2 regions of the Rossellomorea yichunensis genome follow, and region 1 is predicted to be linked to the other one. Evidence: predicted binding sites of a transcription regulator. Region 1 holds the regulator's gene; the other holds the start of a gene.
The links. The regulator Rex, encoded in region 1, represses fermentation and respiration genes when NADH is low (regulators of the CRP and FNR family bind a similar motif). The targets are predictions, from matches to a motif close to TTGTGAAATATTTCACAA.

Region 1 (7,564 bases):
GTTGATATCTTGTGAGTGAATGAGAGGAGAAAAGAACGAACATACGTTTTATCAACAGACTGTGGATAAAATGTTAGTAACTACATAATTGATGTGTACACTATGTGAAAAAGCTCTAGTGTGAATGCCCTATTATTTGGAAGTTTCTGTGGATAACTTACATTGTAATTGTGGATTATGTGGAAAACCTCTGTTAATAACGGATAAACGGGATTTGAATTGTGGATAATGATGTGGAATAAGAAAGGATTGGGGTTCGATAGTTATCCCCAATCCTGTGGATTATTGTTCTTCTTGAAGAATCTCCTCAAGTTCTGTCCATTCTTCCAATAGAGAATCAAGCTCTTCTTTTGCTTTTGTGAGGGAGTCATTGATGTTCTGAACTTTTTCATGATCTTGAAAAATATCAGGGTCACAGAGAAGATCCTCTTTTAATTGAATGTCTTCTTCAAGAGCTTCCATGAGACCTTCAATTTCTTCTACTCTGCGTTTTCGTTGACGTTCAAGCTTTTTCGCCTCTTTATCAATCTTGTGGGACTGTTTTTGAGTGGTAACCTGTGATGACACTTGTTCTCCTTGTTCAATCCGCTCAAGTGCAGCCAATTCTTCCTGCTGTTGTAATTTCTCTACGTAATAATCGTAATCGCCAAGGTATTCTGTCGACCCCTTTTTGGACAGTTCTACAACCTTTGTAGCAATTCGATTGATGAAATAACGGTCGTGTGAGACAAAGAGAATCGTCCCAGGGTAGTCAATCAAGGCATTCTCCAGCACTTCTTTACTGTCCAGATCCAGATGATTCGTCGGTTCATCCAGGATCAAGACATTCCCTTTTTCCATCATGAGCTTGGAAAGTGCCAGACGTGCCTTCTCTCCACCACTCAGTGTGGAAACAGGCTTTAAGACATCTTCCCCTGAGAATAAGAAGTTTCCAAGTACAGTGCGGATTTCTTTTTCCATTTTCATTGGGTATTCGTCCCACAGTTCATTTAAGACGGTCTTATTGGAAGATAGTTCGGCTTGTTCTTGATCATAATAGCTAATCGAAACATTTGATCCGAATTTAAATGCTCCTTCCAGAGGTTGCAGTTTATTGACCAATGTTTTCAAAAGGGTCGATTTCCCGATTCCGTTTGGACCTACAAGAGCGATACTGTCTCCCTTTTTAACAGAGAAGTCGATGTGAGATGAAATCTGTTCGTCTTGCCCATATCCGATGGTAAGATCTTGAACGTGAAGAACATCATTTCCACTTGGACGATCAATTTGAAAAGCAAAGTTGGCAGATTTCTCATCACCCAAGGGTCTATCCATCTTGTCCATTCGTTCCAGCTTTTTTCTGCGGCTTTGTGCCATCTTGGTCGTCGAAGCACGGGCGATATTCCGTTGAATGAAGTCTTCGAGTTTCGCGACCTCCTGTTGCTGGCGCTCGAACATCTTGAGATCCTTTTCGTAGTCTTCTGCTTTCTGTTCAAGGTATTTACTGTAGTTACCGTGGTATTTCTTGCTTCGATTCCGGGAAATCTCATACACTTGATTGACGACGCTATCCAGGAAGTAGCGGTCATGGGAAACGATCAGGACGGCTCCTTCATAGCTTTGAAGGTACGTCTCAAGCCACGATAAAGTCCCAATATCAAGATGGTTGGTCGGCTCATCAAGAATGAGAATGTCAGGTTTGGTTAAAAGAAGTTTCCCAAGAGCGAGACGGGTTTTCTGGCCGCCGCTCAATGTGGATATCTTTGTATCGTAATCGAAATCTGCGAAATTCAAACCGTGAAGGACAGAGCGAATATCCGCTTCATATTGGTATCCACCGGAATCCTTGAACCTGACTTGAAGCTCATCGTATTCTTTTAATACGCGTTGAGAGAGTTCTTCTTGTTCATACACCGAAGGATCGGCCATCTGCTGCTCCAATGTTCTTAATTGCTTTTCCTGTCTCTGCAATTCCTCGAAGACGGTCAGCATTTCCGACCAAATGGATAGATCAGACTCCAAACCGGTATTCTGAGCCAGGTATCCGATGGAAACCCCTTTTGGTTTCGTGATGTCTCCGGAATCATAGGAGAGATGACCTGCAATTATTTTTAAAAGAGTCGACTTTCCCGCTCCATTGCGTCCGACGAGAGCCACCCGATCTCTTGTCTGTATTTCAAGCTTAATATTTGATAGGATATTATCGGCACCAAAGTTTTTCGTTAGTTGATTCACTTGTAGTAGAATCATGACGTTTCACCTCTATTTCATAGTGCTAGTGTACCGTATTTGGGAGGGGGACGGCAATAAATCGACTATTAATCTTCGTACACTTAGGATAAAATATAGTGTATGATGGGTAGTAGAGTTTTAAATTCTGTATGCTTTCTATTTTGGAAGCGGTATCAGAGGTTTTGAATAGATGTGGGGGAATACAATATGAACCAGGATACAACGAAAATTCCACAGGCAACGGCTAAGCGCCTTCCGCTATATTATCGCTTTATCAAGAATCTGTACTCGTCGGGAAAGCAGAGGGTTTCATCGAAAGAATTGAGTGAAGCGGTGAAGGTTGATTCTGCCACGATACGCAGAGATTTTTCTTATTTTGGAGCGTTAGGTAAAAAGGGTTATGGATATAATGTCAATTACCTGCTATCCTTTTTTCGTAAGACATTAGATCAAGATGCCATTACGAAAGTTGTGCTGATAGGTGTAGGGAATCTCGGTACAGCGTTTCTTCATTATAATTTCATAAAAAATAATAATACTAAGATTGAAATGGCTTTTGAAGTAGATGAAAAGAAGGTTGGGACACAAATCAGCGATGTACCCGTTTTTCATTTAGATGATTTAGAAGAGGGTCTTGAGGGGCATGATATTGAAGTGGCCATTCTGACGGTTCCGGCTTCTTCTGCTCAAAATATCACAGACCGATTGGTTTCTTCTAATATTAAGGGGATCCTGAATTTCACTCCTGCGAGATTAACGGTGCCGGACCATATTCGCGTGCATCATATTGATCTGGCAGTCGAGCTTCAATCACTGGTATACTTCTTAAAGCATTATTCAGAGGATGACACGGAAATGTCACAAGATGGAATCATATCCGAATAGAAAATGATCCTTATATACGTTATGATAGAATGGTAAAAGAGGAGGTGTCTCATTATGTTAGGTGCAGGTAGTATCGTACTGATAACAGTTGTTGCTTTACTGATCTTTGGACCAAAGAAATTGCCTGAGTTAGGGAAAGCAGCTGGTAATACATTACGCGAATTTAAAAATGCAACAAAGGGCTTAGCAGATGATGAGGACGATAATAGTAAAAAAGCTAAGTAGGGTAGGATGAACGCCATGAGTCAAAGTCAAAGAGACATGACAGTCTATGAACATATAGGAGAATTGCAAAAACGACTCATGTTTGTAGTCGTTTTCTTCTTGTTAGCGGTAATCGTAAGCTTTTTTCTTGCGGAGCCGCTGATTCGATATTTGCAGCACGCGGATGAAGCGAAAGAATTGACGATGAACGCCTTTCGGATTACAGACCCTCTCAAAATCTATATGGAAATGATCATGTTTATTGCGATCATCATGACATCACCCATCATTCTATTTCAAGTATGGTCGTTCGTAAGTCCAGGCTTATATGAGAAAGAGAGGAAGGTAACGCTTAGTTACATCCCGATCTCTGTCATTCTTTTCTTAGGTGGATTGTCATTTTCATATTTTATTTTGTTTCCATATGTTGTGAAATTCATGATGGGTTTATCAACCAATCTGAATATCCAACAAGTGATTGGAATTAATGAATATTTTCATTTCCTTTTTCAAATAACCATTCCATTTGGGTTTCTATTTCAACTGCCGGTTATTATGCTGTTTCTGACACGCCTGGGGATTATTACCCCGATGCTTCTGGCACAAATGAGAAAAGTGGCGTACTTCATATTGTTAGTCATAGCCGCTTTCATCACACCGCCGGACATCGTCTCGCATTTAATGGTAACCGTCCCTTTGCTTCTTCTTTATGAAATCAGTATTTGGATCTCTAAGATCGGATATAAAAAGGTTTTAGAAGCAGAACAAAAGCTTGAAATGGAACAGTTCGAGGATATAAATAAGGATTGATCAAATGATCAATCCTTATTTTTTATTCTCTATTTTCTTTTTGATTTTGAAATGCAGCATCACCATACGCAACCCGGAACCAAAATCAAGGGTTGCCAGAAAGACGAGCATATAAGTGAAAAATCCCCAACCATCATCCTGTACATTTTGCACAGCAAAGTATGTGAAGAGCACACCGAGAAGGAGATAGATCACGCCTGAGAATAATGGTGATCTCCTCATAGAAATAATCCTCCAATAAATCCTTGTATTTGTTCAGCTTCGTTGATCATTTTTTCAATTTCATCCTTATAGATAGATTGCATTAGAACGACCGTTGTATTCATGGCAACATGGGCAAATATTGGAACAAGGATCCGCTTCGTCTTGACATAAAGAAACGCAAACGTAAAGCCCATAGCCGAGTACAAGATCACATGCTCAGGCTCAAAGTGCGCGAGAGCGAATATAATAGAGCTGATTAACGCGGCGAAAAAGAAATTCATCTTTTCATAAAGGACACCGAAGATAATCTTTCTGAATACAATCTCTTCTAATATAGGGCCAATGATCGCAGCTACCATCATCGATAGCGGTACCTTTTCAATAATGCTGATAATCATCTGAGTGTTTTCAGATCCCATTTCAATTCCCAGCGCATACTCGACTTGTATGGCGACGGATTGAGCAATGAACGCCATAAAGATCCCGACTACAGCCCATACAATGGACCCCCCTGCATTCATGGGAGCGGTGCGTTCAAGTCCGGTGCTTGTTTCACTCTTCCTTAGAATGCCCCACACAACGAGCAGGGTTAACGTAAAGCTGATCACGAGCCAATATCCCGGTACAACATTCTTAACTGTTTCTTCGGGTTGACCAAGCACATCTACACCAATCTTTAATAATAAGGGGATGCCTATAATACTTGAAAGCTGCATGACAATATAGGTAATTAAGATATATCCGAAATGTTTTTTCAACGTATGATCTCCTTTAGCACCTGTTAGATGAGGAACAACCTCATTTCATCTTGAACTCACTCTTGTACAATTCTACTAAGAAAATAGGAACTGTTCAAATCTAAGGGTTTTGTAAGAATTGTCACACTTCAACCGGCTTAAGTAATAAAGCCATATAGTGAGGCATAGTATAGGAGGGTGTGAAAAAAAGAGAAATATGACGAAAAAAAATTCAAGCAGGACTCTTGCAAAATGAAAACGAATTAATTAATATAATAGTTGTGTTAGCACTCACAACAAGCGAGTGCTAATAAATATCATTTACATAATTTCAAGGAGGTTGTTTCACTTGTTAAAACCACTAGGTGATCGCGTCGTTATCGAGCTAGTTGAGTCAGAAGAAAAAACAGCAAGCGGTATTGTGCTACCGGATTCCGCAAAGGAAAAGCCACAAGAAGGTAAAGTGATGGCTGTAGGTACTGGTCGCATTCTTGACAACGGTGAGCGCGTTGCTCTTGAGGTAGCTGTCGGCGATCGAATCATTTTCTCTAAATACGCTGGTACAGAAGTGAAATACCAAGGCACAGAATACCTGATCCTTCGTGATAGCGATATTCTGGCTGTAGTTGGCGAATAATCAAACTTCGTATATGAAAAATACTTTATTTAAATAAGAGGAGGACTTTATCAATGGCTAAAGATATTAAATTCAGCGAAGAAGCACGCCGTTCCATGCTTCGCGGTGTAGATCAATTAGCAAATGCAGTAAAAGTAACTCTTGGACCAAAAGGACGTAACGTGGTACTTGAGAAAAAATTCGGTTCACCACTTATTACAAATGATGGTGTAACGATTGCGAAAGAAATTGAACTGGAAGATGCATTCGAAAACATGGGTGCAAAACTGGTTGCCGAAGTAGCAAGCAAAACAAATGAAATCGCAGGTGACGGTACAACGACTGCAACGGTCCTTGCTCAAGCGATGATCCGTGAAGGTCTTAAAAACGTAACAGCCGGCGCTAACCCTGTTGGCGTTCGTAAAGGTATCGAAAAAGCGGTTCAAGCGGCTATCGAAGAATTAAAAGTGATTTCTAAGCCTATCGAAGGTAAAGATTCAATCGCTCAGGTTGCGGCAATCTCAGCTGCTGACGAAGAAGTGGGTCAACTGATTGCAGAAGCAATGGAGCGCGTTGGTAACGACGGCGTTATCACAATCGAAGAATCTAAAGGTTTCACTACTGAACTTGATGTAGTAGAAGGAATGCAGTTCGACCGTGGATATGCATCTCCATACATGGTCACTGATTCTGATAAAATGGAAGCTGTTCTTGAAAATCCATACATCTTAATCACTGACAAGAAAATCGGCAACATCCAGGAAGTACTTCCTGTTCTTGAGCAAGTCGTACAACAAGGTAAACCACTATTAATGGTTGCAGAAGATGTTGAAGGTGAAGCTCTTGCAACGCTTGTTGTGAACAAACTTCGCGGTACATTCAACGCTGTTGCTGTTAAAGCTCCTGGCTTCGGTGACCGTCGTAAAGCAATGCTTGAAGACTTAGCGGTACTTACTGGTGGAGAAGTGATCACAGAAGATCTAGGCTTAGACCTTAAATCTGCTAACATCACTCAACTTGGCCGCGCTGCGAAAGTAGTTGTTACGAAAGAAAACACGACTGTCGTAGAAGGCTCTGGAGATCCGGAAAAAATCGCAGCTCGCGTAAACCAAATCCGTGCTCAATTAGAAGAATCCACTTCAGAATTCGACAAGGAAAAATTACAAGAGCGTCTTGCTAAGCTTGCAGGTGGAGTAGCAGTCGTGAAAGTCGGAGCTGCAACAGAAACTGAGCTTAAAGAGCGTAAACTTCGTATCGAAGACGCATTGAACTCTACTCGTGCTGCAGTGGAAGAAGGTATCGTTTCCGGTGGTGGTACTGCCCTTGTGAACGTATACAACAAAGTAGCATCTATCGAAGCGGATGCAGATGTTGCAACTGGTATCAACATCGTGCTGCGTGCGCTTGAAGAGCCGATCCGTCAAATCGCTCACAACGCTGGACTCGAAGGTTCTATCATCGTAGAACGTCTGAAGAAGGAAGAAGTAGGTGTCGGTTTCAACGCAGCTACTGGTGAGTGGGTCAACATGATCGAAAAAGGTATCGTAGATCCAACTAAAGTAACTCGTTCTGCACTTCAAAATGCAGCGTCTGTAGCAGCAATGTTCCTGACTACTGAAGCAGTGGTAGCGGACATTCCTGAAGAAGGCGGCGGCATGCCGGATATGTCCGGTATGGGCGGCATGGGTGGAATGGGCGGCATGATGTAATCCATCATCCCCGATTCCTGGAGTATAAAAGTAGTCATTCCTTATGGAATGACTACTTTTTTTGTGTTCTGAGAGAGTTGAAGCGTTTAAAAACTCACCAGATAGGTAAAAAGTATGATAAAAAGACATCCAAACTGGGATTATTTACGTATGCTCCATGTGACTTCTATTTTCTAATAAATGTAAGC
Region 2 (7,564 bases), on a different contig from region 1:
TGCGACGAGTCCAGTGACTATCATTCCGATAAATAACGCTCCATGGACACGTAAGACCATGAGGATAAGGGTAACAGCCAATCCGATTAACGCTAGGATCGCTGAAGATGAATGAAGATCCCCCAGCTGTACTAAATTCGTTGGATGAGCTTGGATAAGTCCTGTCAGTCGTAATCCAATAAAGGCAATGAACAAACCGATTCCTGCGGTGATGCCGTGCTTTAGATTTTGGGGAATGGCTTCGATCAATTTTTTTCTGAATGGTGTTAATGAAAGAATGATAAAGATGATACCTGCTACAAAAACGGCAGAGAATGCAACGATATAAGAAATGTCATCATTCGCCCCTACTACAGAGTAAGTAAAGTAAGCATTCAATCCCATCCCTGGTGCGATGGCAATTGGATAATTTGCGAACAAGGCCATCCATAACGTGCCGGCTACGGCTGAAATAATGGTTGCTAAGAAGACTTGATCAAATGGCACACCTGCGTCGGCTAAAATAATGGGATTGACAACGACAATGTAAACCATTGTTAGAAATGTTGTAATACCTGCCAGTATTTCAGTTTTGGGATTAGTGCCATGTTCCTTTAATTTAAACATCGTAATACCTCCAATAAAAACGAACATTAAAAACGCGCAACTTCTATAATATTCGGTAATAGATCGAATTTCAATAGAAAGATATGAAATTTTTTTAAGAAATAATCCTGAAACCCCTTCCAAACCCCTTTCATTTTCGATAAGATGTTATCAATTATAGAAGAATCAGTCTCTATAATGCCCAGTAAGTAAACGATTAACCACGCATAAGCTGACATTTCTCAAGGAAAGGAGCGGTACTAACGTGTATACACAATTAAAAAACAAATCAATCTCCGAGCAGATTGAATTCATCACACGATCTTTAGTCGCTCTGAAAAGCTATAATGGGACAATTGGCGAAAGTGAAAAAGCCCAGTATATATATAAAATGATTTCTTCATTTCCTTATTTTCAAAAGCATCCTGATCGAGTCTGGCTCCAAGAAGTCCCGAACGATCCGACAGGAAGGAAAAACGTGTTTGCCCTCGTGAAAGGAGCGTCTTCGAAAACTGTATTATTCCATGCCCACTATGATACGGTAGGAACCGATGATTATGGTGCACTGCAGGATATGGCTCATGATCCCGACTTTCTTCAGAAGTTCTTTATGGACTATGAAGGAGAGGAAAAGGTGAGAGAAGATGCCCTCTCTGGAAACTGGCTGTTTGGAAGAGGGGCATTGGATATGCAGAGCGGAATTGCCGTACACATGGCGAATCTCTTGTACTATACGGGACAGGGAACACCAGATGGACATTTACTCTTCCTATTTAATGGTGATGAAGAAAGTGAACATGCCGGAATGATTGCAGCTTTAAGCGAACTCTATCGTTTGAAAAAAGAGGGCTTTGACTATTTGGCAGCTATCAATACCGATTTCATTTCTCCTATCTATGATGGAGACTGTAAACGATATATTTACACGGGTGCTGCAGGAAAACTCCTGCCAAGCTTTTATATATATGGAAGAGAAGCGCATGTAGGGGATGTGCTGACATCCATCGATCCTACTGTGATTGCTTCCAAGATCAATCTTGAAATCAATCAGAACTTAGATTACCTGGAGGATATACCAGGTGAATTCACCCTGCCTCCATCTTGCCTGTATTTCAAAGATGACAAACATACGTATAATGTTCAAACCCCTTTGAGCGCTTCTCTATACTTTAACTATTTTGTATATGAGAGAACTGCCCGGGAAGTCCTCTACGATATGAAGAAGACAGCATTAAAGGCAGTAAGTGATTTGGAAGAACGCAGTAAAAGACAGTTTGAGCAATACCGGAGCTATCATGGTTTCCCGGAAAGGGAGTTTTCATGGGAAGTGGAAGTTCTGACGTTACGGGAGTATATCTTCTGGCTGAAGGAAAGAGGCATTGATCCGGATCCTGTCATGAAAAAGGTCTTTTATGATATGGAGGGAGATGACAGAAGGACGATTGCGTATGCCATGGTGGAAGCACTGCAGCATCTGGATCCCGATCGAACGCCAAGAGTGATCATTTTCTTCGCACCGCCATTTTTACCTCATAACTTTGTGAATGAAGAAAATGAGTATGGCAAGAGGGTGAGAGAGGCGTTAGGGAAATGCTTAAACGATATAGCCAAAGAAACCGGCGAAGAATTTGTCATTAAACGGTTTTTCCCGTATCTGGCAGATGGAAGTTTTCTCTCTCTTCATGAAGAAGACGAGGATATTGACGTATTCAAAAAGAACATGCCGCTGATCAATCAGTTGTATCCAGTTCCCATCGATATGATCAGAAAGCTGAACATCCCTTCTATTAATATCGGTGTGTACGGAAAGGATGGCCATCAGTGGACAGAGAGAGTGTATAAACCTTACACCTTCTCAGTATTGCCGGAGATTATCCAGCGTGTGACGAAGGATTTATTGAAAATATAACAGGACCCATAAAAATAGAGAGGACATTCGCTTAGCGATGTGCCTCTCTATTTTTATTGATTGGAATATAGTTTGTGCAGGTTTTGCAATTATTGTAAAATGGTCGGATTACTGGTGATTTCGGCTGGATTCGTTAGGAGATAAATAAAAAACTATACCATCCACGCCGTATTCAAAACTAACTGGGTTCTGGAATTGTCACAAAAAGGTCAATCCTAAAAGATGCATAAAGAGAACAAGTCTACTATAATAGAGTTATCAATTTGTGAAATGTTTCACTAACTTTTAACCTTGGAGTTGAGAAGAGGTATGAAAGAACTAAATAAATTGGCTAAGCAGCAGAAATCATCCATGATGACTCTTTACGGAACATCCCTATTGATGGGGGGAGTAGTGATTGGACAAGCTTACTTGCTGGTTAGCATTGTAAATAAAATGTTTATAGAGGGAGCGGGATTTCAAGACATTTTTCCAATGCTGGGTGCATTGCTGCTTATTTTAGTGGGGAGAGCAGCCCTCACGTATGTGAATGGACGAACAGGAATCAGGATGGCTTCGAAGGTAAAGAGCGACTTGAGAAAGCGGCTCTTGAATAAGTGGGCAAAAAATCCACTGCAAGCGTCCATACAAGGGCAGTCTGGACAAAAAGTCAGTACGATGATGGATGCTGTCGATGGGCTGGATGGGTATTACAGTCAGTACGTTCACCAAAGAATTCAAACGACCATCGTTCCGTTAATACTGTTAATCACCATTTTTACTGAGCATATTTATACGGGACTGATCATGGTCATAACGGCCCCGTTCATTCCTCTGTTTATGGCGATTATCGGAGTGATGACAAAAAATAAATCCGAGAAGCAAATGGATAAGCTGACGGCTTTTTCCGGACGATTTCTTGACACACTGCAAGGATTGACTACCTTGAAGCTTCTTGGAAGAGGGAAACAACAGAAAGAAGGGATCCGTTCTGCCAGTCTTGACTTTCGTGAAGCCACGATGGAAGTGCTCAAGACCGCATTCTTATCTTCCTTGATGCTAGAGTTTATTTCCATGTTAAGTATTGGACTGATTGCTCTTGAAGTAGGGCTCAGATTAGTCGTCTTTGAAAGCATTTCATTCTTTACCGCTTTCTTCGTTCTTGTGCTTGCCCCGGAATTCTATCTATCACTAAAAGAGCTTGGGCAGGCCTTTCATACTGGCCGAGGAAGTATGGGGGCCGCGAAAAAAGTCATGGAGGAGCTTGAAGAAAAAGATCGACCTGTGCATTGGGGAGAGAAGGAACTCGAATCGTTTGGAACTCCTGCCACAATGGAATTACGTACTGTCGGTTTTTCCTACGGGGATAAGGGATTTGTTCTTCAATCCATTTCGGCGGTCTTTCCTCCCGGCAGCCAAGTGGCGATCGTCGGTCACAGCGGAGCAGGCAAAACAACTCTTCTTCATCTTTTAGCAGGACTTCTTGATCCCTCTGAAGGAGACATCGTGATCGATGGATATTCAAGAAGTGAATATAGGGAAAGCGACTGGTTTGATCAACTGAGTTATATTTCACAGAATCCGTATTTATTCTCAGGCACAATCTCAGAGAATATTGCAGTTGGAGGAAGAGAAGGCGTGACCCGGGAAGAGATTGAATACGCTGCTGAAAAAGCAGGAATCTCACAAATGATTGCAGGTCTCGATAAAGGGTTTGACACACCGATCGGTGAAGCGGGGAGAGGGCTTTCAGGAGGAGAAAAGCAGCGTATTGCCATAGCCAGGGCTTTTCTCAAAAAACCTTCTATTATTCTCTTCGACGAACCGACAACAGGATTGGATCTTAAAACCGAGGGAATCCTTCAAGCCTCCATTCAGGAATTATCCAAAGATTCAACGGTGATTACAGTGGCTCACCGCTTGCATACAATTCGTGAAGCAGATCAAATTCTGTTTTTGGAAAATGGGAAATTATCGGGTATAGGAAATCATGAGGAGTTAATGAAGTCCTCTTCACGCTATCATGAGATGGTGACAGCACAGCAAGGGGTGAATACATGATGAAAGAGTTAGGATTTGTCGTAAAGCTGATGATGAAGGAAAAGAAGGATATAGTGTATTCTATTCTTTTTGGCTTCCTGGCTGGAATGACCTCTGTCGGTTTATTTGCTTCCAGTGGTTATTTAATTTCTAAAGCAGCTTTGGAAGTACCTCTATACGCACTGACGGTGATGATTGCACTCTTGAAGCTATTCGGTTTTACAAAGGCGCTTAGCCGCTACGCGGAACGTTATTTTTCCCATCGAGCAACATTCACGATTCTGGCTAATTTACGAGTCTCGATTTATGAAGCAATCGAACCGTTAGCGCCGGGAATTTTCGGTCGATACAGAAGCGGTGATCTTCTCTCAAGAATTGTCGGGGACGTAGAGAGCCTCCAGAATTTCTTTCTTAGGGTCTTTTATCCCCCTGTCATTCTGGTGATGGTGTTCTTAAGTACGATTTTGTTTACGATGTTTTATTCTGTATCCGTTGCATTGATTCTTCTCGTGGGCCTTCTGCTGACGGGATTCGTCGTCCCTGCCTATTTTGCTCTTAAACAGAGGAAGATTGAAGTGACTTTAAGAGAAAGACGGGGGGAGTTGTCTACTGAAGTAACGGAATTTCTATATGGATTCAGAGACCTGAAGATCTATCAGAGACTGGAGGATAAAGAGAGAAGTCTTGTTCATGCATCAACAGGCTATGTGAGTGAAGAGGAACGTGAGGGTATCCATTCCCTCTTTAGTCATTCAACCAATATCCTGGTTTCGCTTCTTATTTCATGGATCGTTTTAGCTGTAGGGGCCTATTCGGTGGGATCAGGTCAACTGGACGGAATATACCTTGCTATGCTTGTCATGATCTCATTAACCGTATTCGAAAACGCCACACCCATGGCAATTCTCCCTACACACTATGAAGATTCCCGCAGAGCGGCAGCCAGGCTTTCTTCAGTCATTCCAGAAGAGAGCATCGAGAGGGACGGACCTTCATTTGGCGGGAAACTTGGCGGGGAAGCTCCGTCCTTTCACCTGAAGGATGTAAGCTTTTCCTTCGGGGGAGAGGAAAGAAAAGCATTGGATGGTGTGGATCTTGAGCTGCCTGCAGGTTCGAAAACAGCGATTGTAGGCCCGTCGGGATCAGGGAAATCAACATTGCTTCAATTGTTATTAAACTTTTACTCAACGGATCAAGGATCGATTTTCGTCAATGATGCTTCAATTAAAGATTTCGATAAAGAGTCGTTGTGGGAGCATGCCAATGTGGTTCTTCAAGAAAATCATTTCTTCTACGGCACTTTAAGGGATAATCTTATGCTGGTGCGTGACGGATTGACAGACGGGGAAATGGAATCGGCATTAGATAAAGTGAAGCTGAACCACTTTTCGTTGGAAGACACTGTACTGGAAAAAGGAGAGAATCTTTCTGGAGGAGAAAAGCAGCGATTGGCCATTGCAAGGACACTATTGAAGGGCTCACCCTTATGGATGCTGGATGAACCGACGTCTTCGGTTGATGCGTTGACGGAGAAAGAGATCTTTGACCATCTTTATAAAGTGGCCGGTGGGGACACGTTGATTCTGATCTGTCATCGTTTAATTGGTCTTGAAAACATGGATCAAATCGTCGTCATGGATCAAGGGAAGGTTATAGAAGCAGGAAGTTTTGATGAGCTCATGGATAAAAAAGGCTACTTCTTTGAAATGAAACAGATTGAAAAGAGCGTACTCTTTTAGCAGACGAAAAAGCCGCATCCTCTAAGGATGCGGCTTTTTCATAGGTTTATTCCGCCCAATCAATTAAGTTGCGGATATCTAAACGATCTGATTTTCGTGCTTCTTGAAGTGGTTTTCCGATTGTAATCAACATAATCGGGATATAACGGTCCGACACATTGAAGTCGGAAACGAGAGCTGCCGGATTGAAACCGCCGATTGGGCAAGTATCCCAGCCTTTCGCTTTTGCAGCAAGCATGAATTGCATAGCGGCTAAGGAAGCGTTACTGAAAGCGGCGTCTCTTGGATATTCATCACGGCTGTATGCACCGTCAATTTGTTTCTTCAATACCTCTTTGATTTCCGCCGTCATTTCACCTTTTTCAATGGCAGGATCAAAGACAGGGTCGACATTTTTATTTGCTTCCAGGTCACCAAGTATAGCCACGACTGCAGAAGCATCATGTACCTGTTGTTGATGATATGCAATCGGAAGTAAACGTTCTTGAACTTCTTTATGATCGAATACCAGGAATTTCCACTGTTGAAGATTCCAGGCAGATGGTGCTTTTCCCGCTGTTTCGAGCAGGCTGACTAATTCCTCACGAGGGATCTCCACTTGAGGATCATATACTTTCGTTGAGCGCCGTTCATCGACGACTTGAAAGAAATTATCCATGATAAAGCCTCCTTGATGTTTAAATAGGTGTTATAATATGGTATATAATTGTATGTTACTTACTTTTTGTAAGTGTATAAGCAATATGAACAATATAACCGACGTTTTAGTATGCGTCAAGTGATAACGATTTAGGATGTGAAAACTTATATGGAAACAAAACTCTGCCCGAAATATGCCGCTGCCTTCGAACTATTAGGCAAGCGCTGGATCGGGATGATCATAAAGGTATTATTTGAAGGAACGTGCCGTTTTAAAGATATAAATTCAGAAATACCGAATATCAGTCAAAAGGTGTTAACTGACAGATTAAAGGAACTGGAGGAAAACGGCATCGTGTACCGGGAAGTTCTCGACGAAAAGCCGGTCAAAGTCCTTTATAGCCTGACGAAAAAGGGAAGAGAATTGGAGCCCGTGATGGAGGCCGTCCAGGGTTGGGCAGTGAAATGGGTAAAGTAAAAGCCTGCTTCAATGAAGGCAGGCACTTGAATTAGTTGAGGTCATGGTTGTATATGTGCTCAAATGGATCCTGTGGATCGTGGGGAGTATAGAAATGGATGGGCTTTAATGCGGCGTAGCTTCCTCCGATGATGATGATACACAGAACGGGTAAGAATAAAATACCGAGCATAGAATAGCCTCCTTATCATGTTT

Region 2: the regulator Rex is predicted to act here: its motif matches at 2,758-2,775, upstream of cydD (thiol reductant ABC exporter subunit CydD).

What each region holds. Positions count from the first base shown of each region.
Region 1 is NZ_JAVYAD010000015.1:2,932-10,495, forward strand. Features, by position in the region: gene RSX31_RS22880 (ABC-F family ATP-binding cassette domain-containing protein) at 283-2,229, opposite strand; gene RSX31_RS22885 (redox-sensing transcriptional repressor Rex) at 2,419-3,096, shown strand; gene RSX31_RS22890 (twin-arginine translocase TatA/TatE family subunit) at 3,151-3,321, shown strand; gene tatC (twin-arginine translocase subunit TatC) at 3,337-4,110, shown strand; gene RSX31_RS22900 (YdiK family protein) at 4,126-4,332, opposite strand; gene RSX31_RS22905 (CPBP family intramembrane glutamic endopeptidase) at 4,329-5,072, opposite strand; gene groES (co-chaperone GroES) at 5,401-5,688, shown strand; gene groL (chaperonin GroEL) at 5,742-7,376, shown strand.
Region 2 is NZ_JAVYAD010000001.1:34,767-42,330, forward strand. Features, by position in the region: gene RSX31_RS00195 (NCS2 family permease) at 1-606, opposite strand, end outside; gene RSX31_RS00200 (M20/M25/M40 family metallo-hydrolase) at 851-2,494, shown strand; gene cydD (thiol reductant ABC exporter subunit CydD) at 2,804-4,534, shown strand; gene cydC (thiol reductant ABC exporter subunit CydC) at 4,534-6,252, shown strand; gene RSX31_RS00215 (nitroreductase family protein) at 6,299-6,910, opposite strand; gene RSX31_RS00220 (winged helix-turn-helix transcriptional regulator) at 7,061-7,369, shown strand; gene RSX31_RS00225 (hypothetical protein) at 7,401-7,541, opposite strand.